Regions from separate parts of the Stenotrophomonas sp. STEN018 genome, predicted to be linked through region 3. Evidence: riboswitches for the same ligand, from Rfam matches in the RefSeq annotation. Region 3 holds a riboswitch; each other region holds the start of a gene.

Region 1 (9,500 bases), on a different contig from region 3:
ATAATCTTGGCCGCGATGTCAGCGTGCGCCAGCGCGTGCAGGTGGTCGATGCGCAGGGCCGACCGGTGCCGGACGCGGAAGTGGCGGTGACCGCCCGCAACGGCGCGCGGATGTGGGCACGTACCGATGCCGGCGGTCAGGTTTGGGTGCATCCCAATGCCTTCGATGACCGCGATTCGGACAGCTACCAGGTGCAGGTGCGGCGCGCCGGCAAGACGGTGACCTCGGCCCTGCAGCGTGGGCAGAAGAATGCCCTGCAGGTGGTGGTGGCTGACGCGCCGCTGCCGGCGCGGGCCAGGCTCGACCTAGTGTTCATGGTCGACGCGACCGGCTCGATGGCCGATGAAATCGACAAGCTGCGTGACTCGCTGCAGGGCATCGTGCGCGATATCGCCCAGCTGCCATCCAGCCCGGATATCTGCCTGGGGCTGGTGACTTACCGTGACCGCGGCGACGAATACTTCGTGCGTGGCTGGGACCTGAGCAACAACGTTGCTGGTTTCCAGAAAGTGCTGAATGGCGTGCAGGCCAATGGTGGCGGTGATTATCCGGAAGCGATGAACGAGGCCTTCGACCATGCGGTGCAGGCAATGAACTGGCGTGGTGCTTCAACTACGCGTCTGCTGGTGTCACTGGCCGATGCGCCACCGCATATGGATTACCCGCAGCCGCGCTACGAGCAGACCATGCTGGCGGCGCTGGGCAAGGGCATCAAGGTATTGAGCGTGGCGGCATCCGGCCAGGACACGACGGGTGAGATCGCGCAACGGCAGATCGCGCAGTACACCGGCGGACGTTTCATCTTCCTCACCTATAAGGACGCCAGTGATCCTTCCAGCGGCCCGGGTAGTGAGACTGTGCATGAGGTGGAGAACTATTCGGTCGATACCCTGGACAAGCTGGTGGTGAAGCTGGTGCGCGAGGAGTTGGCGCAGTTGCCGAAGGGGTGAGCTTCTGCCCCGCCAAGCCCTGTAGTGCCGAGCCATGCTCGGCAATGGGCTTTACCGGCAATGCCCCTGCCGAGCATGGCTCGGCACTACCAAAAGCGGGCTTTACCGCGCTGGCAACGGAATACTGTCGTCCTGACGGTCATCGCTTGCCGCCATCGTCGCGGTATCTCCGCTCACGCGCATCATCTGCAATGGCTGGCCATCAAGGCGGAACTCCAGTGCCGACTGCAAGCGGTCCAGCGCCTGCACCTGTGTGCACAACGAACGCGCGTGCTGCTCCAAGGCAACAGTGCGGCCCTGCAGGCGCTGCTCCAGTTCGGCGTCGAGTTTTTCAGTGCGTTTTTCCAGTTTGTCTTCGCCGCCAGTGAATACCGTCCACAACACGCTGCGGGCGATCGAGCCGGTGAGGCTCTCGGCGGCGGCTTCAACGCGGGCGTCGAATCCATCATCAAACAACTCCTGCTCCCAGCGGCCGCGGCCGATGGTGGTGTCAACGAAGCGTTGGGCTTCTTTGCGCAGTTTGCGCACCTTGCGTGAGTTGGCATCGCCGGTCAGTGCTTCGTAAACCGCATCCAGCGTGTCGAAGGTGATGCCTACCGATTCGTTGGCGATGCCGGTTACCGCTGGCATCAGCTGACGCACGCCGTTCTCCAGTGCGCGCAGGCGTTGTGCATCGGCGGCCGATACCGTCTGCATACGGTTGTCGATGCTCAGCTGGCCATCGTGGAACACGATCTCGCGCATCGGCAGAGTATCGCGGCGCAGCCAGATGCCGCCGCCGTCGACCAGCACGTTGTAGTCGGTGGATACGCCGCATTGGTCGGCGGACAGCTCCGGTGCCTTGACCGCAGCGGCCTGGGCTGCCAGCGGCAGCAGCAGGGCCAGCGAAGTGGCGATGGGCAGCAGGCGCATGGCGGCGAGCTCGTGGCGGGAGGTTGCGGCCAGCTTGGCCGCTCGCGGCAAGGGCTGCGTCGGCCGGAAGTCATACCCGGAAATTTCATCAGAAATTTACGTTATCAAGTCAGGTGGTTTCCCTACAAAAAAACTCTGCAAAAGGCTTGACTGCGCAGTCCGTTCGAGCAGGTTGCAGTGTCCGGCGCGGGTGCCAGACAGTCCAAGCCTTGTGCCGCAAGGCTTGGCAAAGAAATACTAGATTTGGTGTTGACCCTGTCATACACCCCCACTATCTTGTGCTCCGTCGGTTCTGGCGGGATTTTTCCGTCGGATTAATAGGGAAGCTGGTGATGCCTTCAAGGCTAGTCCGGCACTGCCCCGCAGCGGTAATTGGGAACGACCCCGCCAACAGCACTGAGGCAAACGCCTTGGGAAGCGGCGGAGTAGGAGAAGGCCCCCGCCTTCCTGCCCATGAGTCCGAAGACCTGCCGACAGCCACGCGATGCACACCGCGTGGTGCCGGCTGCGGTGTCTTCGAGGGGAAGACGGCTGGTGACGTGGTGCTGTGGCTGCTGCCGACTCCTGGTCGTGCGCTGTCGCGGCTGCTGCGACGCCGTCCTTCCATGCTCGCTGCTCCGTACCGGCTCTGCTTCCTGCGCGGGCAGGAGCTGCGTGCATAACGTTTGCAAGGACACCATCGTCGTGACTGCCACTCATACTGACGTCGCTCCGGCTGAAGCCGGTTTTGAACTGACCCCGCCGCCGACCGCCACCGCCATGAGCGTGACCAAGCGCAATGGCAGCACCGAGCCGGTAGACCTCAACAAGATTGTCCGCGCCATCCAGCGTTGCTGCGAAGGCCTGCACGCGGTGGACCCGATGCGGGTGGCCACGCGCACCATCTCCGGCCTGTACAACGGCGCCAGCACCCAGGAACTGGATGAGCTGTCGATCCGTACCGCCGCCCTGCTGATCGGCGAAGAGCCCGAATACGGCCGCCTGGCCGCGCGCCTGCTGGCCAACTTCATCGGCAAGGAAGTCTCCGGCCAGGAAATCCATGCGTTCTCGCAGTCGGTCGGCCGTGGCCACGAAGTCGGCCTGATCAACGACCGCCTGCTCAACTTCGTGCAGGTCAATGCACGCAAGCTCAACGACGCGATCGATCCGGGCTACGACCTGAACTTCGATTACTTCGGCCTGCGCACCATGTATGACCGCTACCTGCTGCGGCATCCGCATTCGCGCAAGGTCATCGAGACCCCGCAGCAGTTCTTCCTGCGTATTGCCAGCGCGCTGAGCGAGGACGTGCCCGAAGCACTGGCGCTGTACCAGCGCCTGGGCAGCCTGGACTACCTGCCGTCCAGCCCGACCCTGTTCAATGCCGGCACCAGCCACGAGCAGCTGTCCTCGTGCTTCCTGCTGGACTCGCCGCAGGATTCGCTGGAATCCATCTACGACCGCTATGCCGATATCGCCCAGCTGTCCAAGTTCAGTGGCGGCATCGGCGTCAGCTATACCCGCGTGCGTTCGCGCGGCTCGCTGATCAAGTCCACCAACGGCCACTCCAACGGCATCGTGCCGTGGCTGAAGACGCTGGATTCCTCGGTGGCTGCGGTCAACCAGGGCGGCAAGCGCAAGGGCGCGGCCTGCGTCTATCTGGAAACCTGGCACGCCGACATCGAGGACTTCCTCGAACTGCGCGACAACGCCGGTGATGACTCGCGCCGTACCCATAACCTCAACCTGGCCAACTGGGTGCCGGACCTGTTCATGCAGCGCGTCGAGGCCGACCAGGAATGGTCGCTGTTCGATCCGCGCGTGGTGCCGGAGCTGACCGATCTGTTCGGTCCGGCCTTCGAGCAGGCCTATGTGCAGGCCGAAACCCAGGGCAAGGCGCGCAAGACGGTGTCGGCACGCAAGCTGTACTCGCGGATGATGCGCACCCTGGCTGAGACCGGCAACGGCTGGATGACGTTCAAGGACAAGTGCAACCTGGCCAGCAACCAGACCCTGCGCGCTGGCAACGTGATCCACCTGTCCAACCTGTGCACCGAGATCCTGGAGATCACCTCCAACGACGAGACCGCGGTCTGCAACCTGGGCTCGATCAACCTCGGCAACCACCTCGACGCGCATGGCGATTTCGATTTCGAAAAGCTCGCCGAGACCGTGCGCCTGGCCGTGCGTCAGCTCGATCGCGTCATCGACCTGAACTTCTACCCGATCGAAACCGCACGCCGCGGCAACCTGCGTTGGCGTCCGGTCGGCCTGGGCTGCATGGGCTTGCAGGATGTGTTCTTCCGCAAGCGCATGGCGTTCGACTCCGACGAAGCGCGCGCGCTGTCGACCAAGATCGCCGAGGCCATCTATTTCCACGCGTTGGAAGTGTCCTGCGAACTGGCCCAGGAACGCGGCAAGCACCCCTCGTTCAACGACACCCGCGCTGCCCACGGCGAGTTGCAGTTCGACGCATGGAATGTGGTGCCGAGCGATGTCGAGCGTTGGGACGCACTGCGTGAGCGCATCAAACAGCATGGCCTGCGCAACTCGCTGATCATCGCCATCGCCCCGACCGCAACCATCGCCTCGATTGCCGGCTGCTACGAGTGCGTCGAGCCACAGGTGTCCAACCTGTTCAAGCGCGAGACCCTGTCCGGCGACTTCCTGCAGATCAACCGTCACCTGGTTGCCGAGCTGAAGCAGCTGGGCCTGTGGACGCCTGAAGTGCGCGATGCGATCAAGCTGGCTGACGGTTCCATCCAGGGCCTACCGCAGATCCCGGAAACCCTGCGCCACATCTACCGCACCGCATGGGAGCTGCCGATGCGTTCGCTGATCGACATGGCCGCCGCACGCGGTGCCTATATCGACCAGTCGGCCTCGCTCAACCTGTTCATGGAAAGCCCGAACATCGGCGCGATGTCGTCCATGTACATGTACGCCTGGAAGCAGGGCATCAAGACCACGTACTACCTGCGCTCGCGCCCGGCCACCAAGATCGCCAAGACCACGGTCAGCAGCTACACCCCGGTGGAAGCCGTGGCCTGCTCGCTGGAAAACCCGGAAGCCTGCGAAGCCTGCCAATAAGCACTGCATAAGCCCCTCTCCCGCCCGCGGGAGAGGGGTTGGGGTGAGGGCGCTTTGAAAGCAAGCAGACCCAGCCCTTCAGGAACCAACCCTCATCCGGCGCTGCGCGCCACCTTCTCCCGCAGGGAGAAGGGAATGGAGACCAAAAATGTCCGACTCCCCCCGTCAAATGCTGCTCGATCCCGGTTTCGAGCTGACCCTGCGTCCGATGCGTTACCCGGACTTCTACGAGATGTACCGCAACGCCATCAAGAACACCTGGACGGTGGAGGAGATCAATTTCCAGATCGACATCACCGACCTGCACCAGAAGATGTCGCCGGCCGACCAGCACCTGATCCATCGCCTGGTCGCGTTCTTCGCCACCGGCGACTCGATCGTGTCGAACAACCTGGTGCTGAACCTGTACCAGCACCTCAATGCGCCGGAAGCGCGCATGTACCTGTCGCGCCAGCTGTACGAAGAAGCGCTGCACGTGCAGTTCTACCTGACCCTGCTGGACAACTACCTGCCGGATCCGGAAGAGCGCTTCAAGGCCTTCGCTGCAGTTGAGAACATCGATTCGATCAAGAAGAAGGCCGCGTTCTGCTTCAAGTGGATCGATGCGCTGCAGGACACCAAGCGACTGGAAACCCGCGACGATCGCCGCCAGTTCCTGCTCAACCAGATCTGCTTCGCCGCGTGCATCGAGGGCCTGTTCTTCTTTGCCGCCTTCGCCTATGTGTACTACTTCCGCTCGCGCGGCCTGCTGCCGGGCCTGGCCTCGGGCACCAACTGGGTGTTCCGCGACGAAAGCTGCCACATGGAGTTCGCCTTCGAATGCGTGCGCAAGATCCGCGCCGAAGAGCCCGACCTGTTCGACGCGAAGATGGAGCAGGAGGTCTACCAGATGCTGGAAGAGGCCATCGAGTGCGAAGTGCAGTTCGCCGAGGACGTGCTGTCCGGTGGCGTGGCCGGTATCTCCACCCGCGACATGCGCGAGTACCTGCAGCATTGTGCCGACAACCATTTCCTGAAGCTGGGTATGGCCAAGAAGTACAACGTGCGTAACCCGCTGCCGTTCATGGAATTGCAGGACGTGCAGGAACTGACCAATTTCTTCGAACGCCGCGCCTCTGCCTACCAGGTGGGCGTGCAGGGCGAAGTGGCGTTTGATATGGCGTTTTGATCGACACCCTCCCTTGCGCGAAGCGCAGGGGAGGGTGCTTGGCTCCCTCTCTTTCACCGCAGGTGAAGGGGAGGGTTGGGGAGGGGGGCTTTCAGGCTTCCGAGGCTTTATCGGCTTCGCGGCTTACGCCGCTCCTACAAGAGCTGCAGGCGCGTACACAAGCCGCACAGCTTTGCGGGCGTATCATCGGCGCCAACTTACAGGTGATACCCCCATGACCCCCATCGTCGACACCAATCCGCCGGTCGAAGTCCGTATGGCGGAAATCGTATTTCCCAACCATGCCAATCACATGGGTACGCTGTTCGGTGGCCAGGCGCTGGCGTGGATGGACAAGGCGGCATTCCTCGCCGCCGCCCGTTACTCGCGTTGCACCGTGGTTACCGCACGCTCGGACCAGGTCGATTTCAAGCTGCCGATCCGCATCGGGCAGATGGTGGAAACCATCGGCCGGGTGGTCCAGGTCGGGCGCAGCTCGATGCATGTGGAAGTCGAGCTGATTGCCGAAGACCTGCATAGCGGTGAGCGCAAGCTGTGCACCAAGGGCAGCTTCGTGATGATCGCGCTTGATGGCGATGGTCATCCGACCGCCGTGCCGGCGTTGCCGATGCAGGCCTGAGCCGCAAGGCGATGAGTACTTCTTCGGTACAGGTCGGGCATTTGTCGCCGGCGGTGATCACCGAGCTGCCGGAGTTCATTGCCGGTCATCGACGCCTGTTCGTAGTCACTGGCGCCGGTTGCAGTACCGATTCCGGCATTCCCGACTACCGCGACCGCGATGGCCAATGGAAGCGCACACCGCCGGTGAGCTACCAGTCCTTCATGGGCGAGGAAGCAACCCGCAAGCGTTACTGGGCGCGCAGCCTGCTGGGCTGGCCGCGTTTCGGTCGGGCCCTGCCAAATGGCACGCACCATGCGCTGGCGGCGCTGGAAGCCGATGGTCGCATCGAGCTGCTGCTGACCCAGAACGTGGACTGCCTGCATCAGGCTGCCGGCAGCCAGACCGTGATCGATCTGCATGGCCGCTTGGATCAGGTGCGCTGCATGGATTGCGAAGCACGCAGCTCCCGTGAGCTGCTGCAACAACGCCTGCTGCACGCCAACCCCGGCTGGGAGGTGCTGGAAGCGGGCATCGCGCCCGATGGTGACGCCGATCTGGAAGCCGACTTCTCCGCTTTCAGCGTGCCTGCCTGCGAGGCATGTGGCGGCGTGTTGAAGCCGGATGTGGTGTTCTTCGGCGAGAACGTGCCGCGCGAGCGCGTCGCGGCGGTGCATGAGCATCTGCAGCGTTCCGATGCGGTGCTGGTGCTGGGCTCGTCACTGATGGTGTATTCGGGCTTCCGTTTCGTCGATGCAGCCGCCAAGGCCGGTTTGCCGATAGCCGCGGTCAATCTCGGCCGCACCCGCGCCGATCACCTGCTGTCGTTGAAGGTGGAAATGCCTTGCGCGCAGGCACTTGCCTTCCTGTTGAACGGTACCAAGACGCAGTGATCCATCACCCCGGTTGAATCAGGGCCCGCTACGGCGTGCAATGAGCGCCCCCACCGTTGATGGACGTCTCCCACGTGAGCAAGCTTTTTTCACCGTTGTCGCTTGGTCCGCTGTCTCTTGCCAACCGCATCGTGATCGCGCCGATGTGCCAGTACTCGGCGCAGGACGGGCAGGCGACCGATTGGCATACGATCCACCTGGGCCAGTTGGCGCAGTCCGGCGCCGGCCTGTTGATCATCGAAGCCACTGCGGTCGAGCCGCGCGCGCGCATCAGCTGGGCCGATCTCGGGCTCTGGGACGACGCCACCGAAGCTGCCTTGGCCAAGGTGCTGGCATCGACGCGGCGCTGGTCGAGCATGCCGATTGGCGTGCAGCTGGCACATGCCGGGCGCAAGGCGTCCACCGCGCGCCCTTGGGATGGAGGTGGCGCGATCGCGCCGGAGCAGGAGCATGGCTGGCAGGTGCTGGCGCCGTCGGCGCTGCCGTTCAAGGCCGGTGATCCCGTCCCGGAAGCATTGGACAGCGCCGGCATCGATGCGGTGGTCGAAGACTTTGTTGCTGCGGCCAAGCGCGCAGTGCGGCTCGGTCTGGAGCTGATTGAACTGCATGCCGCACATGGCTACCTGCTGCATCAGTTCCTGTCGCCGCTGAGCAACCAGCGTGATGATGCTTACGGCGGTTCGTTGGAGAACCGCATGCGCTTGTTGCTGCGGGTGTTCGACGCGGTGCGTGCGGTGGTGCCAGAAAATGTGGCATTGGGCGTTCGCATCTCTGCCACCGATTGGGTGGACGGTGGTTGGGACGTCGCCCAGAGCATCGTGCTGGCAAAGGCACTGGAAGCACGCGGCAATGATTTCCTGCATGTCTCCAGTGGCGGGCTGGACCCACGGCAGCAGATTCCGGTCGGCCCCGGCTACCAGCTGCCGCAGGCTGCTGCGATCAAGGCTGAAATCGCTACGCCGGTTATCGCAGTGGGCCTGATCACCGAGCCAGCGCATGCCGAAGAGATTCTGCTTGAAGGCAAGGCCGACGCGATTGGTATCGCCCGCGGCATTCTGTACGACCCGCGCTGGCCATGGCATGCAGCCGCGGCGCTGGGTGCGCAGGTGACGGTTGCGCCGCAGTATCTGCGCAGCGAGCCGCATGCAGCGCGTGGGCTGTTCAAACTCGCCGAGCAAGGCTGAGCCCGAAGCCGGGCGTCAGCGGCATGCCGCTGGCGCTCAGGCGTGGTCGATGTCGATGCGCCAGGCCGGCGGCAGGGCATCGAGGATGTGCTGCAGCAGCGAGCGTACTTTCGGGGTCAGGTCGCGGCGGTCGCTGACGCACAGGAACAAACGCATCGGCTCCGGCGAGGCCTGCACATCGGTGGCGGACTCGTTCTGGAACAAGGCCTGCAGTTCGCCGCGGGCCAGATAAGGTGCGGCGACGAAGGCTGCCAGCCGGGTCACGCCGCCGCCGCGGGCTGCCATGGCCGCCAATGCATCGATATCGTCGCTGACCAATGCCGGTTGCACCTCGGCATCAAAGCGCAGGCCGCCGCGGACGAAACCCCAGCGCAGGTAGCGCCCATCCAGCGGGTAGCGGAACAACAGGCAGCGATGCTCGCGCAGCTCTTCGGGTGTACGCGGGGTGCCGGCAATGGCCAGATACGCCGGTGCGGCACAGAACACGAACGGCACCTGTGCGATTGGCCGAGCCACCAGGCCTTCTTCCAGCTGCGGCTCGATGCGGATGCTGACATCGACGTCTTCGTGGGCGTGATCGACGCTGCGGTCGGCCAGCAACAGTTCCATTTCCAGTCGCGGATAGCGTTGCTGCAGGGCTGGCAGCAACGGCGCAAGCACATGCCGGCCGAACGCCGCGCTGCTGGCGATGCGCAGCCGGCCGGCGGGTATCGCGTCCGGATCAGT
Region 2 (9,500 bases), on a different contig from region 3:
GCCAGATCGTATTGCCAATGCCGCCAATCTGTCGGCGCTGGTCTACCACGCGCTGCCGCAGCTCAACTGGGTGGGGTTCTACTTCTACGACGGCAAGGAGCTGGTGGTGGGCCCGTTCCAAGGCTTGCCGGCCTGCGTGCGTATTCCCCTGTCCAAAGGCGTATGTGGCGCCGCTGCCAGCAGCCGCCAGACCCAGCGCATCGAAGACGTGGATGCCTTCCCCGGCCATATCGCCTGCGACTCGGCCTCGCGCTCTGAACTGGTGGTGCCCTTGGTTCACAACGGCGCCTTGGTCGGCGTATTCGATATCGACAGCCCGGTGATCGCACGCTTCGACGCGGATGATCAACTGGGGCTGGAAGCCATCGCCCAGGTGTTTGTCGAGGCGCTGCAATGAGCGCGCCCAAGCTGCGCAATATCGGCCCCAAGAGTGCAGCCTGGCTGCGTCAGGTGGGCTTGCGCAGCGAGCAGGATCTGAGCGCGATCGGCCCGGTAGCGGCGTTCATGAAGGTACGCCGCGCCGGCTTCAAGCCCAGCCTCAACCTGCTGTATTCGCTGGAAGGCGCATTGGTCGGCTGCCATTGGCAGGAAATACCCGAAGCACGCCGCCAGCAGCTGGTCGCAGAGTACGAAGTCGCCGTTGGCGCCCTGCCTACTGGACGCGCAGGGCAACAGGCCGGGCCGGTGCATGAAACGCATATGCAGGCCGAAGCCGATGAAGAAGATAACAGCGAGATTCGCTTCGAGGATTGAACTCCGCCCGGTGCTTTTGTGGGAGCGGCGTCAGCCGCGAAGCTGGCGGAACTGTCCGACGCAGCGCCTGCAAGGCCCCTGCCGAGCATGGCTCGGCACTACAGGTGGTCACCTTGTGGGAGCGGCGTCAGCCGCGAAGCTGGACGTCCATCAGATCGCACAGCAATGATCGCTGGTAGTTCTAGTTAAATGGCTCCGGTTGCAACTGTGGCTTCGCGGCTTACGCCGCTCCTACAAACCCGGTGGCGAGCGGTGCGAGGATTACCAGGGCCAATAGCAGCAGTGTCTCCACTACCTCGACACTGGCGCCCAGGCCATCGCCGGAGATGCCGCCAAGCTTGCGCTTCCACCACAGCGCAACCAGCGGCACCAGCAGTAGCGCCAGCAACAACGGCCAGGCGAAAATCGCGCTGATCGCGGCCAGCAGTGCCGCCCACAACCACATCGCCGACGGTCGCAGCTGCCAGGAAAAACGCTCACCCAAACCATCGCCATGCAGCGACGGTATGCGCTGGCTCCACCACAAGGTGCCCCAACGCGCCCACGCCGGCACCAGCACGATGCCGAACCACAACGGGCCCACCGCAAGCTCGGTCAGCAACACGAACTTGAGCAGCAGCTGCATGATCAGCGTGACCACGCCGAACACGCCCATATGCGGGTCTTTGAGTACTTCCAGAAAACGCTGCGGGTTGCGATGCGCCGCACCGAAGGCATCGGCGACATCGCCCAGGCCATCCAGATGCAGCGCGCCGGTCACCCATACCCAGACCAGCAAGGTCAATGCGCCGGCCAACCATGGACGATCAGCCAAGCCATACAGCGGTAGCGCCAGCAGCACGCCGATGATGACGCCGACCAAGGGGTAGTACACCGCCGATCTGCTCAGATCTTCCTGGCGGAAATCGCGCACCTGCGGTGTCGGCAGCCGAGTCAGGAATTGAATGGCAAGGATCAGGCGGCGTCCGATCATGGTTGTCGCAACTCCAGTAATTCACCCCACAACTGCCCGTCTTCGCCACGCTCCACGCGCAGGCGCACACGGGTGCCGTAATCAATACGCATCGCCCACAGCGAAGACAGGCTCATGCCGCAGACCCGCGACACAACCAGCCGCAACACGCCGGCATGGCTGACGACCAGCACCGGCTGGCCGTCGCCATCATCTTCGTCCACCAGCCGATGCAACTGCTCTTCCACGCGTGCCTGGAACTGCTGCCAGGATTCGCCGTTGGGCGGCACCACATCGTGCGGCTCGCTATAGAACCCGGCCAGTTGCTCGGCCGGTAGTTCATCGAAATGCAGCCCGTCCCAATCACCGAAGTCGAGCTCGGCCCAATCCGGATGGATTTCGCAGAACTGGTTGCTGCCGGCCACCAGCGCATGCGCGGTGTCCAGCGCGCGCCGGCGCGGCGAGCTGATCACGCGGCTCCAGCCGATGCCGGCATGGCAGCGGTACAGCGCATCCATCGCGCCTTCGATCAAGGGCGGATCGGTACGACCGTCCAGATGACCTGCACGTCCGGTGGAAGCATGCCGCAGCAGATCCAGAATCATCGGCCGCCACCGCGATCAGCGACCGCCGCTTCGGCAAACGTCGCCATGCTGTTGTGCAGGGCGCAGGCCATGCGTACCAGCGGCAACGCGAGCGCGGCACCGGAGCCTTCGCCAAGACGCAGGTCCAACGACAGCAACGGCTGTGCCTGCAGCGTTTCCAACAGGCGGATATGACCGCGCTCGGCCGACTGATGCGAGAACAGCAGCCACGGCCGCAGACTCGGATTGATGCGCACTGCCGCCAATGCCGCAGCAGAGACAATGAAGCCATCCACCAACACTGGAATACGACGCTGCGCAGCGGCAATCATCGCCGCGCAGATCGCTGCGATCTCCAATCCACCCACACGTTGCAACGCTTCGTACGCGGGCGACTCGGCCGTGCTGATCGCTTCACCATGCAGGCTCAGCGCGCGTGCGATCAGATTTTTCTTCTGCACCATGCGTACCGCGTCCAGGCCGGTACCAGCGCCGACCAACTCGTCCAACGGCAACGGGCCGAGCACGGCGGCTACCGCACTGGCAGCGGTGGTGTTGCCGATGCCCATCTCACCGAACACCAGCAGATCGGCACCGTCGGCGCAGGCGATTTCCACCGCGCGGCGACCGGCATCGAAGGCAGCGTCCAGATCGGCAACCGACATCGCCGGGGCGGTACTGAAGTCCGCAGTGCCGTACAGCGTCTTGGCACTGACCACGCCGGCAATCGGCGCGGTGGCGCGGCTGCCCACATCCCAAACGTGCAGCGGCAGGCCCAGTTCGCGCGCCAGCACCGCAATGGCAGCACCACCGCCGGCAAAGTTGTGCAGCATCTGCACCGTCACTTCCGCCGGGTAGGCCGACACGCCCTGCGCGGTCACACCGTGATCGCCAGCGAACACCACCACCGGCACACGTTGCGCCACCGGCTGATCCACGCCTTGCAGCGCGGCCAGCTCAACGGCCAAGGTCTCCAAGCGACCCAACGCGCCTTCCGGCTTGGTCAGCTGGCGCTGGCGCAGCAGCGCACGCTGCCGGTATTCCTGCGAAGGCTGGCCGCAGGCCTGCCCGTACCATGTTTCTGTCACGACACTTCCGATACTGCGTTTGCAGCGCGCATTCTAGCCATTCAGCAACAGTGCTGCGCATGACCTGCTTCGGCAGTCACTGCTCAAACCCAACTCCAGCAACACGTAGCCCGGGTAAGCGCAGCGCTCCCGGGGAATGCGATTGCAGCATCGATGCGGGCTGCAGCGCCCTGCACTTCCCGGGCTCACTGCGCATGTCCGGGCTGTCTTGAACCTTGGCTACCGACGCAACGGTACGGCCGCCGTTGCCGCCCATTCCGGCAACCTTGGCGGCAATGGCATAGAATGCGCGCACTTTCAGGTGACCGCCCGGCATTGCTGGTCGGTTGAAACGGGAAGCCGGTGCCGCGCACTGCTGGATCTCCAGCGTGCAGCCATTCCGGCGCTGCCCCCGCAACGGTAAGCAGGACAAGTCCAGACATGGCGCCACTGTGCACGGCACGGGAAGGCGTCTGGACGGAAGCGGCACACGCCGCCTCGCCTGCGAGTCCGGAGACCGGCCCGAAAGCCGACTGGTTGCGATGCGGAGGGCATGGCGGCGGCTGTAGCGCCGTGTGCGCCGCCTCCGTCTTCTCCCTCTTCTGGCAGCCTCCCCAATCCGCCTGCGCGGGAGCGTGCAGGCCCAGGAGCTTCCATGAAACTGTCTTACCACACCCTTTCGCTCGCCCTTGCCCTGGCATTGCCGGGCGTTGCCGCCGCGCAGAACGCACCGACCGAGCTGGACGACGTCACCGTCACCGCGACCCGTACCCCGGTCTCCATCGAAAACAGCGTTGTGCCGGTACAGGTCATCGACCGTGCGCAGATCGACCACAGCCAGGCCAACTCGCTGCAGGACCTGCTGCGCGGCCGCGCTGGTCTGGACTTCGCCAACCAGGGCGGCGCCGGCAAGATCACTTCGCTGTTCCTGCGCGGCAGCAACTCCAACCAGGTGCTGGTGCTGGTAGATGGCGTGCGTGTGGCCTCGGCCACCAGCGGCATGGCCGCACTGCAGGACCTGCCGGTTGACCAGATCGAACGCATTGAAATCGTGCGCGGCCCGCGTTCGAGCCTGTACGGCTCCGAGGCCATTGGCGGCGTGATCCAGATCTTCACCCGCAACGCTGGCCAGGGCCTGCAGCAGAACCTGGCAATCACCGCCGGCAGCAACAACCTGCGCCAGGTCAGCGCCGGCTTCAGCAACCGCGGCGAGCGTGGCTGGATCTCGGCCCAGGGCGGCTACCAGAAGACCGACGGCATCAACGCCTGCCGCGGCACTGCCGCTGGCTGGGGCGCTGGCTGCTACGCCGATGAGCCGGACCGCGATGGCTACCGCAACACCTCCATCAACGTGCGCGGCGGCTATGCCCTGACCGACACGCTGAGCCTGGAAGGCCATGTGCTCAACGCCGACAGCTTCAACGAATACGACGGCAGCATCTTCGGCGGCAACGAAGCCGACAACCGCCAGCAGGTCTATGGTGCAAAGCTCGCCTGGGCTGCATCGGACCGCTTCCGCCTCAGCGCGCAGGTTGGCCGCAACCGCGACGAAGCCGACAACTACTTTGCTGATGCCAACAACGGCACCCGCCGCTTCGCCAGCGCTTTCGATACCCGCCGCGACACCGCCAGCGTGCAGGGCGACTTCAGCTTCGCCGAAGGCCAGCAGATCACCGCCGGCGCCGATTGGCAGAACGACAAGGTCACCAGCTCCACCGCGTTCGACATCGACCAGCGCGACAACCTTGGCGTGTTTGCCGAGTACCAGGGCCAGTTTGGCGCGCACTCGCTGCAGGCCAGCGTGCGCAACGACGACAACGAACAGTTCGGTAACCACACCACCGGCAGCCTGGGTTACGGCTTCGCCTTTGGCAACGGCTTCCGCCTGACCGCCAGCGCCGGCACCGGCTTCAAGGCACCGACCTTCAACGACCTGTACTACCCGGGTTTCAGCAACCCGAACTTGAAGCCGGAAGAATCCAAGAGCCTGAACCTGGGCATCGCGCAGTACGCCGACAACTGGAACTGGACCTTCAACGCCTACGAAACCCGCGTCGACCAGCTGATCGGCTATGACAGCAACTTCGACCTGGTCAACGTTGCCGAAGCCCGCATCCGCGGCGCCGAGCTGACCGGCTATCTGTCGCTGGCTGGTTTCGATATCAACGCCCAGGCCAGCTTCACCGACCCGCGCGACCATACCTCCGGCGCTGCCACCTACGACAACCTGCTGGCCCGCCGCGCGCGCACCAGCGGCCGTCTGGATGTGGACAAGAGCTTCGGCCCGCTGCGCCTGGGCGTGACCGCTGCCGGCAGCGGCCACCGCTTCGACAACGCTGCCAACAGCGTGCGTCTGGCCGGCTACGGCACCATGGATGTGCGCGTTGAATACGCCATCAACGATGCCTGGAGCCTGCAGGCCAAGGCCGCCAACGTGTTCGACCGCGAATACGAAACCGTTGCCTGGTACAACCAGCCGGGCCGCGAGTACCAGCTGACCCTGCGTTACAACAGCAAGGCCAACTGAGCCTGCGAAGCCCCAGCGCAGCTGCGGCTTCCAACAGTGTGAAAACAAGCAGGGCCGACGGTCATCCCGTCGGCCCTGCTCTTTTTGCAGTCGCCAAAGATCGTTACAGCTTCATACGCACGCCGATGTTGAAGGTGCGGCCCAGCACGTCATATACCGCTGCCTGATAGCCGGTCTGATTGAAGCCGGCGCCGCCCGCCTCTGCACCCGGCACCCGTGGCGGCGCGCGATCAAACACATTGTTCATGCCACCGAACACACTGAACTTCGGCGTGAGCTGATAGCTGGCGTAGAAGTCGCTGTAGAACGTATTGCCGGCCCACTCACGCGCGTAGCTTGCGGTGGAGGTATTGCTGCCACGCATCTTCGATACATGCCGCAGGGTCCAGTAGAAACTGGCTTTGGGATTGGACCAACCGGTACGTACCGTGCCCTTCCACTTCGGCGTGCCCCACAGCGTCAGGTAATCCCATTCGTCATCTGGATTCAACGGATCGGCGACGAACTTGCGTTCCAGGGTACGACCGTAGCTGAGATCCACCAGGATGCGGCCCGCATTGGAGCTGGCTACACCACCCAGGTCGTAGTACCAGTTGGCATTGATGTCCACGCCACGTGCGATGCTCTGCGACAGGTTCAGCTGTTGCACGGCAACTTCTACGATATCGCCAGCCGAGTCGCGGCTGACCAGATCACAGAAAGCGTTGTCCAGGCTGGCCTGGTCGACGCAACGGTTGAGGATGGTCTGGTAGTCCAGGGTGGAGATCACCCCGCGCAGGTCGATCTTGTAATAGTCGGCCGACACCGTCAGGTTGGAAATGAAGCGCGGCCGCAGCACCACGCCAAAGGTCGTGGTCTTGGCGGTTTCCGGCTTCAGGTTGACGTTGCCCGAATAGACGATGTCCTTCCACTGCCAGTAGTTGCCGACGCTGGTATCGCTGGGGCTGATGGCCGCGCAGTTGCCCGCCGTGTAGCTGGTCGTACTGGTGCGGTTGGCCAACGCATAGTCGTTGCAGGGATCGTAGATCCACGCCGAGGACACGCTGCCCGCCGTGTACAGCTCACCGATATTGGGCGCACGGATTGCCTTGCCATAGGTGCCACGCAGAGTAATGTCATCGATCGGCGCCCACTCCAAGCCAACTTTGGTAGTGGTGGTGCGGCCGGCGGTGCTGTAGTCCGACACACGCCCGGCCAGCTCCAGCGACAGGCGCTCGGCACCGGTCACGCCTGACAGCAACGGCAGGCTCAACTCGCTGAAGATTTCCTTGACGCTGAACTCGCCGGTCAAGCTGCTCTGCGTGGTGCCGAGGCTGGGGTCATACGCCGGGTTGGTCGGGTCGTACTGAGCGATGGTACCGATCTCATTGCGTTCCTTGCGGTACTCCGCACCCACCACGATCTTGGCTTCACCACCGGGCAGGTCGAACAGGCCGCCAGAGGCATAGGCCGATGCAACTTTCTGGGTAAGTGTGGTCGTGGACCAGTCGGTGTCATAGGTCAGCCAGTCGACCATCTCCGACGTCAGCCGCTTGAACGGATTGATCGCCACGCAGCCAGCCGGCCCATCCAGGCAAATCGGGTTGCCGGCGCCATCCACATAGGAATTCAACCCCGACAGCAGCCGGTCGTAGGAACCGGCATTGAGTTCGCGGGTGCGCTGGCGGCTGCGTCCGTAAGAATAGTAAGCCTCATAGTTCCAGCTGCGGCCGAAGAAGTCGAAATAGCCTTCCGCGCCTACGGTGGCCTGCAACAGCTTGCGGTCGGTCTGCTGGCGCATATGCCCCAGCTCTTCATCGAAGTGGCGACCAAAAGCGATGCCATCGGTGAATGCACCACCGTTGGCGGTGATCATTTCCTGGGTGATGAAGGGGCTGTAGTACGGCACCACTTCACTGCCACCCGAACCGTAGGTACTGAGCGAGCGCCAGGAGGCTTCAGATTGGCTCTGCGAATAGTTGACCGTGCCAACCAGGCGCAGCGCATCGTTGACGTCGAAATCCAGCGTCGAGCGCACTGTCTGACGATCCGATGGCGTCACCAGGTACCAGGAATCGTAGCGTCCGCCAAACTCGCCGCCATCGGTGGTGCCCTGCTGCAGCACGTTGAAGCCTGAGCTCAGGTTGGTCAGCCCACCCGGGCCAAGCTGCGAGTGGCGCAACGAGCCGTCCGGATTGAAGGTGTACAGGCAGTTGGCGGCGTTGGCCGCGCTGCAGTTGCCCAGCAAGACGGTGGCATTGGGCGAGTTATAGACGTTGCGGCTGTTGTCGAGGATCACATACGGATCCGTGCTTTTGGCACGGGCGTAATACGGATAGCCGTTGGCGGTCCAAGGACGGTCCTGGCCGCGCACGGTGCCGGAATTTTCTTCCCAGAAGCCGTACAGGGTGAAGTTGCCGCGGTTGTCGGCGAAGTTCTTTCCGAACAGAACGTCGCCGGTATAGGTAGGCATGTCGCCACGCGAAGAATCACCATAGCGGACGCTGGCTTCAAGGCCTTCGTAGTCGCGCTTGAGGACGAAGTTGACCACACCGTTGACGGCATCGGCGCCATACAGCGCGGAGGCGCCACCGGTAACCACGTCCACGCGCTCGATCATGCTTGCAGGCAGTGCGCTTACGTCGACACCGGCGGTGCCGGGGATGGATGCAACCTGGCGACGCCCATCCACCAGCGTCAGCGTGCGCTGCACGCCCATGCCACGCAGGTCCAGTGCACTGACGCCAACGTTGCCGGTCTGGTTGGCGGTCTGACTGGTCTGGGTCGCAGCAAAGCTGGGCAGCTGGTTCACCAGATCGGCGATCTGGGTATAGCCGGAGGCCTGGATCCGTTCCGCACTGATTGCCGTCACCGGCGCTGGGCCCTCGAAGCCCGGCTCACGCCGGATGCGCGAGCCGGTCACGATCACGGCATCGAGATTCTTCGCTTCCGCGCCAGTAGCCTGTTGTTCCTTCGCGGCCTCCCCAGCTGCGTCCTGCGCCCAGGCCGAGCCGATGGCGGTGGAACACAGCGCGATAGCTACAGCTATAGCCAATTGGCCACGCCGACGACACGGCAAGCGCTTGGCGGGATCGTTCGTTTTCATCTACTTCCCCTCGAATATGAAATGTCCAACGAAAATTCAGCAATCAACAACATCTGCTTCTGACCGCGCCCGCCCAGCGCCTCGCCTTGATTGAAGTGCGGCTTCAGCAACGGCTGCAGGTCGACGACGGCACAATACCGATCAACTGCTTCGCGAAGACTTCGCCCATTTCTCGCGCACACTCCAACGGACCTCGGCGCGGGCAAACGCGAAGGTCTACAGCAGATGGAACAGTCACGATCCTGATGGCCGCGAACGAGGCTGGACTGAAGGCAAAACATTCACGCACAAACCCGAACCGGATCCAGCATCGGGTATGCCGGTTCTGGCAGACACGCACTACCTTGGCATAACCGGCCGAGGTTTTTAGATCCGCCTAATACCAGCCCCCGGACGGTTATCGACGCGCGCCTTCCCGCTGATCAACGGGAAGGGCGCAAAAAATCCACACAACCGGTAACAATTGCAACCATTTGATTTGTATACATACGCAAGAACGAAAGGAGTTCATGACCGTACATTTCGGGTTCAA
Region 3 (9,500 bases):
TGCTGACGCGGCGGCTCTGATTGCAGCTCAGCTTGGGCCAGGTTTCGCCGGCGCCGTGCATTTTGTGGCCAGCGGAACCATGGCGAACATCGTTTCCATTGCGAGCTGCCTGCGGCCACATGAGGCAGTTATCTGTGTCGAATCGGGTCATATCGTGACGCGAGAGGCCGGCGCGATAGAGGCCACCGGCCACAAGCTCATTACGGTTCCAGCAGTCGACGGCAAGATCACTCCTGTCGAGATAAAGCGCGCCTTGGCCTCCAATGCGCACTTCCCGCATATGGCGCGCCCCAAGCTCATCTACCTATCCAACGCGACCGAAACCGGGACTGTCTACACCTTGGGTGAGCTGAAGGAGATTTCCGAGTTGGCGCGGGCCAATGGGCTGATCCTGTTCCTCGATGGCGCGCGACTTGGCGCCGCAATGGCTTCCCGCAAAAACGACATGACTCTGGCCGATATCGCTCAGTTGGTCGACCTGTTCTGGATTGGTGGGACCAAGGTGGGCGCGCTACTCGGGGAGGCTATTGTGGTTGTCAATCCGGCCCTCACAGAAGATTTCGCATTCAATCTCAAGCAACGCGGCGGGATGCTGGCCAAAGGACGGTTGCTCGGCATCCAGTTCCAAGCACTTTTCGGAGATAGGAATCTGTTCTTCGAACTGGCCGTGCATGCAAACGCCATGGCAACACGTTTGGGAGATGGAATTCTGAAGGCTGGCGGCCAGTTGGTGGCCGAAGCGCAAACCAATCAGCTGTTTGCGGTTCTTCCCGACCGTGCAGTGAGCGCGCTGCAGAAACGCTTTGCGTTTTACATTTGGGACAAGGCGGATGCGGGTCACTCTGTGATCCGACTGGTAACTTCCTGGGCCACCGAGGAAGCGAAGGTGGACGCATTCCTGGATGAGCTGCGCACCGCCATGGCTTAGTTACAATGACCCCGCCGAGAACTCACCCAGGTGCTGGTTTCCTCAACGCAGACACCGCTGAGTAATGCCACGCAGGAAACAATTCGAGCGACAGCATTGATACTAGCCCACGGCTTCGGCGATATGCGTCGTAGCGGCTATCGCTATTATCAACAACTTCATGGGCAACGCTTTCAGTCATTCCGCCGCGATAGCGCAAGAGCGTGATCGACTCAAGTCCGAATCGATCCACGGGTATCCGCGACTTTGGGGAATAATGCGCTTCATCTGGAAGGAAAAGCGTGCCACCTTGTTGGAACTCGTGGTGGCCATGGTCTTTGTTTATGGCGCAATGATTGCAATCCTTATCGCGTCAGTTTTAACAACGTTACGCGCGATCGAGTGATCTCATGACCTCTGGCTTGTGTAGATCTTCCCAGCTTTTGTACGGATCTTCTATCGGGCCACGCGTCGCTTTATCCATTCCGGGCAACCAACACCTGTTCGAGATTCACACCCTCAAATCGTTCAATTGGGTGGTTTCGTTGCGTTTCGCGACGCTGAACCGCCATTGCGCATTGCAGCTTGCTTTCGTTTGATACCAACTCCTAGACTCCGCTACATCACAGGTGTCCTGCCGCCGTCATGGTGCGCAGGGTGAAACGGGAAGCCGGTCAGATGCCGGCGCTGCCCCCGCAACGGTAGGCGAGAAAGCCCGACGGATGACCACTGCGCTTGGCGCGGGAAGGTGTCGGATTGATGCGTCATGCATCGCTCGCAAGCCCGGAGACCGGCCTGTGCGGGATGTCTGGAAAGACATCCATCTCGGGCGTTGCGGTGGGCGACTCGGCGAGCTGATTGGGCCGCCGTCTGTGCCCGTCATCTTGTCCTGTCCCCCACCCCGCCTTTGTTCGCGGGTGTGCGATTTGGAGACGGGAAATGAATGAGATGCATCGTGTTGCGGTCAATGCCGCAACGGTCAAGCTGCTGATCGACGGAGAATTTGTCGAGTCCGGCAGTACCCAATGGTCTGACGTGGTCAATCCGGCAACGCAGGAAGTGCTGGCGCGGGTTCCCTTCGCCACCACCGCTGAAGTTGACGCGGCAGTCGCTGCTGCAAAAGAGGCCTTCACGAGCTGGCGCAGGACGCCTATTGGCACCCGCGCGCGCATTTTCCTGAAGTACCAGCAGCTTATCCGTGAACACATGGGCGAGCTGGCCGCCACTCTCACCGCCGAGCAGGGCAAGACCCTGCCCGATGCCGAGGGCGATGTGTTCCGTGGCCTGGAAGTGGTCGAGCACGCCGCCGCCATCGGCAATCTGCAGCTGGGTGAGATGGCCAACAACGTCGCCAACGGCGTGGATACCTATACCCTGCTGCAGCCACTGGGTGTATGCGCCGGTATCACGCCGTTCAATTTTCCCGCGATGATCCCGCTGTGGATGTTTCCGATGGCGATCGCTACCGGCAACACCTTCGTGCTCAAGCCGTCGGAACAGGATCCGATGGTGACGATGCGGCTGGTCGAGCTGGCCCTGGAGGCCGGCCTGCCGAAGGGCGTGCTCAATGTCGTCCACGGTGGCGAGCAGGTCGTCAATGCGATCTGCGATCACCCCGATATCAAGGCAATTTCGTTCGTCGGTTCCACCCGGGTCGGCACCCACGTCTACAACCGTGCCTCACTGGCCGGCAAGCGCGTGCAATGCATGATGGGCGCCAAGAACCATGCTGTGGTACTGCCTGATGCCAACAAGGAACAGACCCTCAACGCAATGACCGGAGCTGCCTTCGGCGCAGCCGGGCAACGCTGTATGGCAGCGTCGACCGTGGTGCTGGTGGCTGAGGCACGCGGCTGGTTGCACGACCTCGTCGCCAAGGCGAAGACGCTGAAAGTGAATGCTGGCACCGAGCCAGGCACTGATGTCGGCCCTGTTATCTCCTGCGCCGCCCGCGAACGCATCCAGGCGCTGATCGCCTCCGGACTGGAACAGGGTGCGACGCTGGAGCTCGACGGGCGCAGACCGGTCGTGCCTGGTTTCGAGCGCGGCAACTTCATCGGGCCCACTATTTTTTCTGGCGTGAAGCCGGGCATGCGCATCTACGACGAGGAAATCTTCGGCCCTGTATTGGTGATACTTGAAGTGGAAACGCTGGAAGATGCTATCGCACTGGTCAATGGCAACCCCAATGGCAATGGCACTGCGGTGTTCACCCAGAGCGGTGCAGCGGCGCGCAAATTCCAGGAAGAGATCGACGCTGGCCAGGTTGGCATCAATGTACCCATTCCCGTGCCGGTTCCGCTGTTCTCGTTCACTGGTTCACGTGCGTCCAAACTTGGCGACCTCGGCCCTTATGGCAAGCAGGTGGTTACCTTCTATACCCAGACCAAAACGGTGACCGCACGTTGGTTCGATGACGACACCGCTGCCCATGGCGTCAACACCACGATCAACCTGAAGTGATGGCCGCCGTCATGACCCTGCACGCCGTACTGCCGCCGCCGCTGGGCGAAGACCAGCTCGCCTTCCGTCAGGCCGCGCATGATTTCGCGCTGGCCGAACTTGCCCCGCACGCTGCGCAGTGGGATGCCGAAAGCATCTTCCCCCGCGACGCCATTGCCAAGGCTGGCGAGTTGGGCTTCTGCGGGCTGTATGTGGACGAAGCCGCCGGTGGCAGTGGGCTGAGCCGGCTCGACGCCACCATCGTGTTCGAGGAACTGGCAGCGGCCGATCCATCGACTACCGCCTTCATCAGCATCCACAACATGGCGACGTGGATGCTGACCGCACATGCCCTCCCTGCCCTGCGTGAAACATGGGGCGCGGCGCTAGCCAGTGGTGCGAAGCTGGCCTCGTATTGCCTGACCGAACCAGATTCGGGCTCTGATGCCGCCTCGCTGCGGACCCGCGCAGTACGTGAGGGCGACAACTTTCTATTGGATGGCAGCAAGGCCTTCATCTCCGGGGCTGGCGCGACCGACATGCTGGTTGTCATGGCGCGCACCGGCGGGGGGGGCGCAGGCGGCATCAGCGCCTGCGCCGCCCCCGCCGATTCCCCCGGTGTCATCTACGGCCGCAAGGAGGAAAAACTTGGCTGGCATAGCCAGCCCACACGCGGCGTCACTTTCGAAAACGTGCGCGTGCCGGCGGCCAACCTGCTGGGCAAAGAAGGCGAAGGTTTCAGAATCGCCATGAAGGGCCTGGACGGTGGCCGCCTCAACATCGCGGCCTGCTCGCTGGGTGCGGCGCAGGGTGCACTCGACGCCGCGCGCCGCTACCTGGGTGAACGCCGCCAGTTTGGCAAGCAGCTTGCCGATTTCCAGGCACTGCAGTTCAAACTGGCCGACATGGCAACCCAACTGGTTGCCGCGCGGCAGATGGTGCATACGGCAGCAAGCAAGCTCGATGCACACACCAGCGATGCCAGCGTCTGGTGTGCAATGGCCAAACGCTTCGCGACCGATGCCGGATTTTCCGTATGCAACGACGCCCTGCAACTGCACGGCGGCTATGGCTACATGCGCGAATACCCCATCGAGCGCCTGCTGCGCGACTGCCGCGTACACCAGATTCTGGAAGGCACGAACGAAATAATGCGCGTGATCGTCGCGCGACATCTGTTGAATACCGAAGAGGAATTGCGATGACCGTTGCCGCCAACAATCACTACCGCAGCCGTGAATGGGCTGGTCTGAAATTGGAGATCGACGACCACACGGCCGTGGTCACCCTGTCCAACCCGCCGGCCAACACCTGGACGGTGCATAGCCTGACAGCGCTACGTGAGCTCATCAAGGCGCTTGACGAAGACCATGGCATCTATGCGTTGGTTGTCACTGGCGAAGGCGAAAAGTTCTTCTGCGCCGGTGCCGACCTCAAGCAGTTCGCCAGTGGCGACAAGGCGTTGGCACGGGAAGCCGCACGCCGCTTCGGGGACGCATTCGAAGCACTGGCCGCATTCCGCGGTGTGTCGATCGCAGCGATAAACGGCTACGCAATGGGAGGCGGGCTGGAATGCGCCCTTGCCTGCGACCTGCGCATCGCCGAAGAACAGGCACAGATGGCGCTACCCGAAGCGACCGTTGGCCTGCTGCCCTGCGCCGGTGGCACCCAGAACCTGCCGCGTCTGCTCGGTGAAGGTTGGGCCAAGCGCATGATTCTATTGGGTGAGCGCGTCGATGCCAGCACCGCGTACCGGATTGGGCTGGTCGAAGATGTGGTCCCCAAAGGCCAGGCCAAGGCACGCGCTCTCGATTGGGCCAAGCAGGCGGGGAAGCAAAGCCCCAGCAGCGTGGCGGCCTGTAAGCGTCTGGTGCAGGCCACCCGCAATCAGCACCACACCACCGCGCTGCTTGCCGAGCGCGAAGCGTTCGTCGATCTGTTCGACCGCGCAGATCAGGCCGAGGGCGTCAACGCCTTCCTCGAAAAGCGTGCGCCGCAATGGAAGAACGCATGAACGCGGATGCTACCGAGGCACCGGTTCTGTTCGAGGAACGCGCTACCAGCAATGGTATGCGCCTGGGCATCGCCACGCTGAACTCACCAAAGGCTCTCAACGGCCTGTCATTGGAGATGGCAGGGCTGTTGAGCACGCAACTCAGCCAATGGGCGAGCGATGACAGCATCATCCTGGTCATCCTTCAGGGATCGGGCGAGAAGGCCTTCTGTGCAGGCGGCGACCTGCATGGCCTGTATCGCGGCATGCGCGAGCACCAGCAGCGCAATCGTTGGGAAGGCGATGCCTTCGCCGACCCGCGCGGCAATCCTCACGCAGAAGCCTTCTTTGAAACCGAATACCGGCTTGATTACAACATCCACGCCTACCCCAAGCCTTTACTGTGCTGGGGCCACGGCATCGTGATGGGCGGCGGCATAGGGTTGATGTCCGGGGCCAGCCACCGCGTTGTCAGCGAACGCTCTAAGCTGGCCTTCCCGGAAATCACGGTCGGACTATTCCCGGACGTGGGTGGCAGCTGGTTGCTGCATCGCGTGCCACAGCGTGCCGGTCTGTTCCTGGCGCTCACTGGCGCGCCGCTGGACGCCGGCGATGCCATCCACGCGGGCATGGCCGACGTGTTCATTCCCGAAGCACGGCGCAGTGACGTATTCGAGGCGTTGGCAGCGGAAGCGTGGATCGCCGACGGCAAGCATGCACAGCTGGATGCAGTGCTCGCTCGCTTTACCCAAGCTACCTCACCTGGACCGTTACAGCTCAACGCACCGCGCCTAGCCGCCATCTGCGCGCACGACACACTGGAGGCGATTGTCGGCGCTATTGCCGCGCTCGATGCCGGTGACGATCCCTGGCTGCGCACTGCGCAGACCACGCTGGCCGCAGGCTCTCCAGGCTCTGCTCGCCTGGGTTACGAGTTGCAGCAGCGCGCCGCAGCCTTGTCGCTGGCCGACATCTTCCGCATTGAGTACACCGTCGCCCTGCACTGCGCGGCACACGGTGATTTTGCCGAGGGCATCCGTGCGTTGCTTATTGACAAGGATCGCAGCCCACGCTGGCAGCCGGCAACGCTGGCCACCGCAACATCGGTCTGGGCGGAGGCATTCTTTGCCGCGCCATGGCCAGCCGACGCACATCCCTTGGCCGATCTCGGCCGCTGACGGAGAAACAGTTATGTCCCGCATTGCCTTCATCGGCCTTGGCAACATGGGTGGCCCTATGGCCGCCAATCTGGTCAGGGCCGGCCATCTGCTGAATGTCTTCGACCTCTCCCCTGCCTCGATCGCGACCGCCGTTGCCACCGGCGCCACGGCCGCGCCCAGCGCCGCCGAAGCGGTTGTTGATGCCGATATCGTCATCTCGATGCTGCCGGCCAGCCGCCATGTAGAAGGGCTTTACCTCGGCGACGCAGGCCTGCTGGCCCGCATTGCCGCCGGCGCCCTGATCATTGATTGCAGCACCATTGCACCAGCGTCTGCACGAAAGTTGGCAGAAAGTGCGGCAGCGCATGGTCTGGCCATGATCGACGCGCCGGTCTCCGGTGGCACCGCCGGTGCGGTTGCCGGCACGCTGACCTTCATTGTCGGCGGCGACAACGATGCACTCGAGCGCGCCCGGTCGGTGCTGTCCGCCATGGGCAGGAACATCTTCCACATGGGAGGCAGCGGTGCCGGCCAGGTGGCCAAACTGTGCAACAACATGGCGCTGGGCGTAATCATGGCCGCCACTGGCGAAGCGCTGGCGCTAGGCGCGGCGCATGGGCTGGATGCGGCAGCGCTTTCCCAGATGATGGCCGTCAGCACCAGCCGCAGCTGGGCCACCGAAGTCTGCAATCCGTGGCCTGGTGTACTTGAGAACGCGCCTTCCTCGCGCCAATACAGCGGTGGCTTCGGCAACGACTTGATGCTCAAAGACCTAGGGCTAGCAGCCGAAGCGGCGGTGGCAATGGGCGCCACCATTCCCCTGGGAGAGCTGGCCCGCAATCTGTACGCAATGAACAGCCGCCAAGGCAATGGCGGACTGGATTTCTCCAGCGTGATCAAGCTGATGACAGCAACCACATGACCAGCAGCCGTGAAAAGCTGGTTCTCCCCAACGGCGAGCATAAGCTGCTGCTGCACTCCTGCTGTGCGCCCTGCTCGGGCGAGCTGATGGAAGCGTTCGTCGAATCGGGCATCGACTACACCATTTATTTCTACAATCCCAACATCCACCCATTGAAGGAATACGAGCTCCGCAAGCAGGAGAACATCCGCTTTGCCGAGAAACACGGCGTGCCTTTCGTTGATGCCGACTACGACACCGACAACTGGTTTGCGCGGGCCAAGGGCATGGAGAACGAACCCGAGCGCGGCATCCGTTGCACCATGTGCTTTGACATGCGCTTTGAACGCAGTGCGCTGTATGCGCACGAGCATGGCTTCCAGGTCATGACCAGCTCGTTGGGCATCTCGCGCTGGAAGAACATGGCGCAGATCAACGACTGCGGTCATCGCGCCGCTGCTCCCTACGACGGACTCAGTTATTGGGACTACAACTGGCGCAAGGGCGGCGGCAGCTCGCGCATGATCGAAATCAGCAAGCGCGAGAATTTCTACCAGCAGGAATACTGCGGTTGCGTGTATTCGCTGCGCGACAGCAATCGCCATCGACGTGATCTGGGGCGCGACAAGATCCGCTTCGGGGTAAAGTTCTACGGCACTGAGGATGCCGAAGGATGAGTCTGCGCGGCGCCTGCTTACTTCTACAGGTAGCGGGCTGATGGCAAAGCCCACTTACCTGGTCACGGTGGTGCACCAAGGCAAGGAAGCGTTGTTCCAGGATCTCCTGAAACAGAAGTCGCAGCAGCGCTTTTCCGCCGATGCGGTAATCCTGTACGCCGAGGAACTAGCGTTCGTCGAGCCGATTCGCGCGAGCAACCGACGCGAAGCCTTGGTTCTGGCCCGGGCGCTGCATCCGGGTCATGCCATCGCTGCTCGGATCGTCAAGCGGGCAGCGCGACCCGGTCGCAGATGAACTTGGCAATGGTCGGACACACGCGGCACCTGACTCTTTGGCCAGCCCTGCTCATACTTACATACGCGCAACCACCTCATAGGCTGCGGCGTTGTTTGGTGCCTCTCCTGCGTTCCTACTGGCTACGGGCGCGGTAATGCTCCACCCAGTCCACGGACTTTTCGATACCGCCGAACGGGAAGACATGCAGGCTCACCGTTCCATGTGCTTCCGTCAGCCCGCTGGCCAGGCGATCAACAAACCGATCCGGTCCCGCCGTTCCAAACAGCTTGCCAATCGAAATACCGTACTTGGACCAGATTGACGCGCTCGCGCTGACGCCGCACATCGCCGCGTAGCGCGCCAGTACCGCAACCCCTGCTGGACCTGGCACGCCCACACGCACCGGGTACTCGATGCCGCGCTCTCGCAGTGCCGCCAACCACATCAGCACGATGTCCGCATCAAATCCGAACTGGGTGACGATCAGCGGTGCCATGCCCCGGCTTTCGATGCTGCGGCACTTGCGCGCAAGCATCTCCCAGCGCTCGCCTTCACTCATCACCGGGTGACCTTCCGGATGCCCGGCCACACCAACGAGCTTGATGCCTAAGCGTTCGAGCACGCCGGTTTCAATCAATGATGCGCTATCCGCAAACGGACCTTTTTGGTTTGGCGAGTCCCCGGCAATCACAAAGCAACGCTCGACACCGGCCTCATCAACCGCACGAATGATGAACGACTCCAGCTCAGCGAGTGAGGCAATGCGCCGTGCCGGTACATGCAACATGGGTTCAAAGCCCAATCCACGAACTGTCGCGGCTGCAGCCAACCGGGCTGCGTTGTCTTCACCCGGCAGGTAGGGAATGAAAACAGTCGATCCGGATGCGATCCGGGCTGCTGCTGCGGTCAGCGCTGGAAGAGCTTTGGCGCTCACTTCCAAGGAGTAACCAGCGGTGATGTCGTTCACGTGCATGGGCATATCGGGATGATTCAAGGGTCTTACCGTAATGGCTTTCAAGTGAACACTCCGCCCCGCTCTCTGATCGAGCGGACGAGGCGCCAGTCAGCAGCTTGCTCGTGGTGTTCGCCAAGCAGCGTCGGTGGTCTAGGTTCAACGACGTGGCTTATCGTCTGCCGCCTTTC

Evidence for each region. A riboswitch is a leader RNA that binds a small molecule or an ion and turns the genes downstream of it on or off. The one in region 3 is predicted to bind cobalamin.
Region 1: another riboswitch for cobalamin. It lies ahead of ACVOMB_RS16060 (ribonucleoside-diphosphate reductase subunit alpha); the one in region 3 lies ahead of ACVOMB_RS13300 (CoA-acylating methylmalonate-semialdehyde dehydrogenase).
Region 2: another riboswitch for cobalamin. It lies ahead of btuB (TonB-dependent vitamin B12 receptor); the one in region 3 lies ahead of ACVOMB_RS13300 (CoA-acylating methylmalonate-semialdehyde dehydrogenase).

The regions. Positions count from the first base shown of each region.
Region 1 covers NZ_JBRREK010000045.1:27,489-36,988, reverse strand. The annotation lists gene ACVOMB_RS16070 (VWA domain-containing protein) at 1-950, shown strand, start outside; gene ACVOMB_RS16065 (DUF2884 family protein) at 1,053-1,862, opposite strand; cobalamin riboswitch at 2,133-2,350, shown strand; gene ACVOMB_RS16060 (ribonucleoside-diphosphate reductase subunit alpha) at 2,622-4,931, shown strand; gene ACVOMB_RS16055 (ribonucleotide-diphosphate reductase subunit beta) at 5,080-6,099, shown strand; gene ACVOMB_RS16050 (acyl-CoA thioesterase) at 6,314-6,718, shown strand; gene ACVOMB_RS16045 (NAD-dependent protein deacetylase) at 6,730-7,590, shown strand; gene ACVOMB_RS16040 (NADH:flavin oxidoreductase/NADH oxidase) at 7,650-8,774, shown strand; gene ACVOMB_RS16035 (LysR family transcriptional regulator) at 8,811-9,500, opposite strand, start outside.
Region 2 covers NZ_JBRREK010000034.1:1,636-11,135, forward strand. The annotation lists gene ACVOMB_RS13775 (GAF domain-containing protein) at 1-397, shown strand, start outside; gene ACVOMB_RS13780 (TfoX/Sxy family protein) at 394-753, shown strand; gene cobS (adenosylcobinamide-GDP ribazoletransferase) at 974-1,726, opposite strand; gene ACVOMB_RS13790 (histidine phosphatase family protein) at 1,723-2,310, opposite strand; gene cobT (nicotinate-nucleotide--dimethylbenzimidazole phosphoribosyltransferase) at 2,307-3,377, opposite strand; cobalamin riboswitch at 3,660-3,896, shown strand; gene btuB (TonB-dependent vitamin B12 receptor) at 4,012-5,883, shown strand; gene ACVOMB_RS13805 (TonB-dependent receptor domain-containing protein) at 5,987-8,968, opposite strand.
Region 3 covers NZ_JBRREK010000032.1:471-9,970, forward strand. The annotation lists gene ACVOMB_RS13290 (threonine aldolase family protein) at 1-928, shown strand, start outside; gene ACVOMB_RS13295 (hypothetical protein) at 1,089-1,313, shown strand; cobalamin riboswitch at 1,518-1,720, shown strand; gene ACVOMB_RS13300 (CoA-acylating methylmalonate-semialdehyde dehydrogenase) at 1,856-3,370, shown strand; gene ACVOMB_RS13305 (acyl-CoA dehydrogenase family protein) at 3,382-4,554, shown strand; gene ACVOMB_RS13310 (enoyl-CoA hydratase) at 4,551-5,363, shown strand; gene ACVOMB_RS13315 (enoyl-CoA hydratase/isomerase family protein) at 5,360-6,520, shown strand; gene mmsB (3-hydroxyisobutyrate dehydrogenase) at 6,534-7,424, shown strand; gene ACVOMB_RS13325 (epoxyqueuosine reductase QueH) at 7,421-8,080, shown strand; gene ACVOMB_RS13330 (hypothetical protein) at 8,121-8,375, shown strand; gene ACVOMB_RS13335 (methylenetetrahydrofolate reductase) at 8,491-9,336, opposite strand; gene ACVOMB_RS13340 (LysR family transcriptional regulator) at 9,469-9,500, opposite strand, start outside.